2 linked regions of the Aminobacter aminovorans genome follow. The protein of the gene in region 1 interacts with the protein of each later gene in a pairwise test. Links are inferred from orthologs where the notes say so. Each region holds a gene or a part of one and is shown on either strand. Other genes may lie near its edges.

The links. The genes of interacting proteins can lie anywhere in the genome.
Region 2: the proteins of DY201_RS28350 (region 1) and ndk interact in binary tests that used the Escherichia coli proteins (3 or more experiments, as listed by UniProt). The link is inferred for Aminobacter aminovorans from one-to-one orthologs.

The regions. Positions count from the first base shown.
Region 1 is NZ_UFSM01000004.1:155,326-158,108, forward strand. What follows is about bases 6-2,769. They hold DY201_RS28350 (5-formyltetrahydrofolate cyclo-ligase), read left to right. Parts: upstream 6-938; coding sequence 939-1,601; downstream 1,602-2,769. Other genes in these bases: DY201_RS28345 (LysR family transcriptional regulator), read right to left, coding at 6-814; DY201_RS28355 (group II truncated hemoglobin), read left to right, coding at 1,723-2,130; ftsZ (cell division protein FtsZ), read right to left, coding at 2,184-2,769. Also shown: more of DY201_RS28345, read right to left, coding at 1-5; more of ftsZ, read right to left, coding at 2,770-2,783. UniProt on the Escherichia coli protein: Involved in the removal of 5-formyltetrahydrofolate.
Region 2 is NZ_UFSM01000001.1:4,170,365-4,173,067, reverse strand. Bases 18-2,701 are described here. They hold ndk (nucleoside-diphosphate kinase), read right to left. Parts: upstream 1,729-2,701; coding sequence 1,306-1,728; downstream 18-1,305. Other genes in these bases: DY201_RS20575 (DinB family protein), read left to right, coding at 2,559-2,701; DY201_RS20580 (glutathione S-transferase family protein), read right to left, coding at 1,803-2,495; DY201_RS20590 (hypothetical protein), read left to right, coding at 738-1,151; DY201_RS20595 (YbaY family lipoprotein), read left to right, coding at 18-627. Also shown: more of DY201_RS20595, read left to right, coding at 1-17; more of DY201_RS20575, read left to right, coding at 2,702-2,703. UniProt on the Escherichia coli protein: Major role in the synthesis of nucleoside triphosphates other than ATP. The ATP gamma phosphate is transferred to the NDP beta phosphate via a ping-pong mechanism, using a phosphorylated active-site intermediate.

The sequences.
Region 1 (2,783 bases):
GCGCCTCCTGCACGTCGACCCGTGCTTCGCTGGCTTCGGGCCAGACGGCATACACCGGATAGGTAAACTCTGGTGCGCCTTCGACGGTTTCCAGCTCGCCCGCAGCGATCAAGGGGGCAACCACGCCCTTGCGGAAATAGCCCATGCCGCCGGCGCGCAGGATATAGCTCAGGCCGAGTGGACCGAGGCCGACAACTAGGCCTGGCTCGCCGAACGCCGTCGAACTGGCATCGTGCTGGGCGGCAAACAATGGCCCCCACTCGACATAGACATAGGTGTCGGCCTCCGGTCTGCCGTTGCCGGGCAAGGTCCTGACCAGGACGAGTTGCTCTTCCTGAAGTATCTCGACCTTGAAGCCGGGCAGCAATTTCGGCGCATAGAGTACCGCGATATCGAGCACGCCGTTCCTGAGCTGATCGAGCAACTGGTCCGGCACACCGACATGGGCGTGAACGGCGATCTCCGGCCTGGTCTTCTTCATCCACACCAGCCAATCGAGCAGCAGCGGGTTCCACAAGCTGAGCTCGCCGCCCAGCGCAACCACGCTTGTCCGCCCGGATGGGATGGCCAACTGGTAGCGGGCGCGTTCCCAGATCTGGACGAAGGACTGGGCGAAGCGCTCGAACTCGCGGCCGGCCGGGGTCAGTTGTGCCCCGTTGCGGTTGCGCACGAACAGCTGACGGCCCAGTTCATCCTCCAGCGTGCGGATCCGGGCGCTGACGGTCGTCTGGGTGACATGAAGGCGATCGGCCGCCCTGAGGAAGCTGCCGCAATGAACGATCTCGAGAAATGTGCGCGCGCGGTCGATATCCATGGGCGCATTAGTGCAAAATAATTGCATCAATGCAGCATTTAATTCCGTTTGCCTTCTGGATTGATGGAGCGCACCTTTTCCGCATCGATGATTGATCTCGCCGCCAAAACGGGACACGAAGATGATGTCTGACGAAAAAAGCATTCCTGCCGATACACGGGAATACGCCTCGCCACCTTGCTTCATGCATGAACTCGAACCGGGCTACCGGGGCGAAAAGGCTCCCATGGACGCGTGGGCCGATGTCGCGCGGTGGCGCAAGGCGGAGCGCGCGCGCCTGATAGACGAGCGGCTGCTTGCCGATCCCGAGGAGCGCAAGGCTCGCTCCGAGCGCATCGCCGCCGAACTCGACCTGGCAATCGGCAAGGTCAGCGGACGCATTGTGAGTGTCTACTGGCCCTTCCGTGGCGAGCCGGATCTGCGCAACTGGGCTGTCCGCGTGATTGGGCGCGGCGGCCGGATCGCCTTGCCCGTCGTCATCAAGAAGGCCTGGCCGCTCGAATTCCGCGCCTGGTCGCCGGGCGATCCGCTGGAGCGGGGCGTCTGGAACATCCTCGTCCCCGCCAATGGGCCGGCGATCCTGCCCGATGTCGTCATCGCGCCCGTCGTCGGCTTCGACGATGCGAACTATCGGCTCGGCTATGGCGGCGGCTTCTTCGACCGCACGCTCGCCGCCATGCCCAAGCGTCCACTCGTCGTCGGCGTCGGCTACACCCGTAGCCGCATCGCCACGATCTATCCGCAGCCGCACGACATCCCGATGGACGTCATCGTCACTGACGAATGAGCGCTGGCTAATAGGTCGCAGCATGCCACTCTTGTCGTCAGGGGGCCTGCTGCTAGGCTTTGACCATGCGATGCCGGACAGCAGTGCGACACGCATCGCAATCGGGAGGAGGTCGCTTGTCGTGAACGAAGCTGTGCAGCCAAAGGGGCGTTCGCTCTATCTCGAGCTGGGAGGCGAAGAAGCCGTCCGCCGGCTGGTCGAGATCTTCTACGATATCGTCGAGCAGGACGAGGCCGCGGCCGAACTGCACCTCTTGCACCGCAGGGGCCATGGCGTCGCCCATTCGCGCGAGGAACAGTTCAACTATCTCTCAGGCTTTTTCGGCGGTCCGAGCTATTACGTTCAGAAGCACGGGCATTCGCGGCTGAAGGAAATCCACGCGCATGTGGCGATCGGCCCGGAACTGCGCGATCTCTGGCTGACATGCATGCGACAGGCGGTGGAGAAGGCCGGCCTGTCCGAGCACCTGCAGGCCTTGGTGATGCGCCACTTTACCTTTGCCGCCGAGATGACAAGAAACAGGGATTGATCGGCCCAGCCTGTCTCCAGCCGCAGCAGCGGCGAGAGACAGGCGTTTCGGCCTTAGTGGTAGGGCTGCATCGAGCCCGGCGCAGGCTCGCCGCGCATGTTGACGACCGGCTCGCCTTGCGACGTCGGGGCCGCCAGGCCGGTAGCCACGACAGATACCTTGAACTGGCCCTGGAGCGAGTTGTCGAAGATCGCGCCGACGATGATGTCGGCTTCGTCGCCGACCTCCTCGCGGATGCGGGTGGCGGCTTCGTCGACCTCGAACAGCGTCATGTCCATGCCGCCCGATATCGAGATCAGCACGCCCCTGGCGCCCTTGATCGAATTTTCGTCGATGAGTGGGTTGGCAATCGATGCTTCGGCCGCCTTGCTGGCGCGGTTTTCGCCGCTGCCGACGCCCGTACCCATCATGGCGCGACCCATGTCACGCATCACCGTCTTCACGTCGGCGAAGTCGAGATTGATCAGGCCTTCCTTGACGATCAGGTTGGTGATGCAGCTGACGCCGGAATAAAGCACCTTATCGGCGATACCAAACGCATCCTCGAAGGTGGTCTTGGCGTTGGCGATGCGAAACAGGTTCTGGTTCGGAATGACGATGACCGTGTCGGCAGCCTGGCGCAAAAGCTCGATGCCTTGCTCGGCCATCTGCAT
Region 2 (2,703 bases), on another replicon or contig:
GCGAATGCGGTGCTTTCGGTACAGCTTGCCGATGTCTCGCTCGCCGACGCGCCGGCCCGGATCCTCGGCGAGCAGAAGATCGATCCGGCAGGCCAGGTGCCGATCAGGTTTGCCATCCCCTTCGATCCCACCGCGATCAAGACCAACATGACCTACGCCTTGCAGGCCCGCATCAGCGTCGATGACCAGCTCTGGTTCATCAATGACGTCAGCCATACGCTCGATCCGCTGACGGCGGGACCGCAGACGATTGAGGTCAAGATGGTCCGCCAGTCCGCCGCCACCGCGGAGGTCACGATTTTTGAGCGCGACTGGGTTGCCGAGGACATCGACGGCGCAGCCGCGCATGACAAGGCCAGGCCGACGCTGCGCATCGGCACGGACGGCAAGGTGTCGGGTCGCGGCGGCTGCAACGGCTTCTTCGGCAGCGCCAAGGTCGACGGCGACAAGGTGGCCTTTGGCCAGATGGGCTCGACCGAGATGGCCTGCGAGCAGGCGGTGATGGACCAGGAGCACAGGTTCCACCAGGCACTCGAGCGCGCTGCCAGCTTCAGGATCGTTGAGGGCAAGTTGCTGGTGGCGGACAAGGACGGCAAGGACATATTGCGTTTCGGCGCCGGCGGCTGATTGAATCAATTTCACAACGGATTGAATCGGTTTCGTCGCCAATGCCGCCAAGCCATTGAAATGTCTGGCGGGCATGAAGCCGGGTTGTGAACCGAGACGAGAAGTGCCTCGTGAACACATATCGTATCTATCGGTTGCTGATCATTCGGTGTGGGTCTGCCTGGTGTTGCCTCGCCAGCGCGGCGGGAGCAAGGGCTGACGATCAACCGCCGCTTCGCGTTGCCGATTTTGAGCAATGGGTGGACCAGCTGGCAAGTGAAGCAAACGGCAATCGGGCGCTCCTGGCCGGCAAGCTGCAGGCATCCGGCTTTACCTGTGGGCCTTCCGATACCGTGCAACTCGGATGTGTCCGGTTCGGCTGCAAGAAGCTGGCAGGCATGTTCTGGCGAGGAGCCTTGCTCCAGTGGTCGGTCGACGAATTCCAGGGAAAGTTTCGTGGAACCGCAATGAGCTATGGCTGGGCAAAAGGTTGCCATCCACCGGAACGTGTCGAGCAAGAGCAGAAGCGCTTTGTCTTGCAATAGATGCGGCGGTCGTCCTTGACGGCGTTGCCTCTGGACGTGAGCGCGCCGAAGAAAAGCGGAAACATGTCAGCGGCCAAACAAAAAGCCGGGGCGTTCCCACCCCGGCTTTTCGATTCTGGATCAGCGACTTGTCAGCCGCTGTTCGCCGGCCGGATCAGCCGACGATTTCGGTGCCCGAGAACCAGTAGGCGATCTCTTCAGCGGCGGTCTCGGGAGCGTCCGAGCCGTGCACCGAGTTTTCGCCGATCGACAGGGCATGGACCTTGCGGATGGTGCCTTCGGCAGCGTTTGCCGGATTGGTGGCGCCCATCACTTCGCGGTTCTTGGCAATGGCGTTCTCGCCTTCGAGCACCTGGACGATCGTCGGAGCCGACGACATGAACTCGACCAGTTCGCCGAAGAAGGGGCGATCCTTGTGGACGGCGTAGAAGCCTTCGGCCTCGCGACGGCTCATCCAGACGCGCTTCGAAGCGACGACGCGCAGGCCGGCGTCTTCGAGCATCTTGGTGATGGCGCCGGTCAGGTTGCGGCGGGTTGCGTCCGGCTTGATCATCGAAAATGTGCGTTCGATCGCCATGTCTGGTCCTTGTGATCTCTGGGATTTGCAGTGTGGCGGGGTCTATACAGGCCGCCCGCCGCATTGCCAAGGGGCTAGGCCGCCGCAGCCACGCGGGCAGCCAGGCCGCCATGCAGGGCGAGGCAGCGGCCAAACCAGGCAGCGATCGGGTCGGCGTCGTCGAGCAATCGGTAGGGCATGGCGATGCGGGCCCATTGCAGCGCGCCGAACACGATGTAGTCGGCAAACAGCGGACCGTCGCCGCCGACAAAGGGCTGGTAGGCAAGCATGCTGCGCAGCGGCTCGAGCGATGCCCTGAAGCTGGCGAGCCCGGCATCGCGCCCTGCCGTCACCTCTTCGAGCGTCTTGCCGAAACGCTGCTCCCGGCTGCCGCGGAAATAGGCGGCATTGGCCCCGTCCTGCATGGCGTGAAGGGCGGTCAGCGCGGCAGCACCGATATAGGGATGGATCGTCAACTGCGACCAGCGCTCGACGAAGCGGGCATGGGCCTCGCCGCCGGCGCCGGCAAACAGCGACGGACGATCCGGATAGGCATGTTCGAGATAGAGCGCGATGGCGAAGGAATCGGCGACCACATGATCGCCGTCGCGGATGACAGGCACGGTTTTGGAAATGCCGCCTTCGACCGCCGCTACGTCGAGAAAACGCGTCGGCACGGTGCGGTATTCGAGCCCCTTATGCTCCAGCGCCATCGCCACCTTCCAGCAATGCGGGCTGAACGGGCGCGCCATATCGCTGCCGACGAGGTCGTAGAGGAGAATGGTCATTGGCGGCTGTTCCCGATGGGCTGTAGTAAGAAGACGATTTTCGAAGCATTCAGGGAATATCGGATGAAACAGCATTTCATGATGTTGGCGGCGTATAATCAATGGGCCAACGAGCGTGTCTATGACGCAGCAGCCGAGCTCGAAACGCAAGACTATGAGCGCGACACCGGCGCCGTCTTCAAGTCGATGAAGGGAACGCTCAATCATC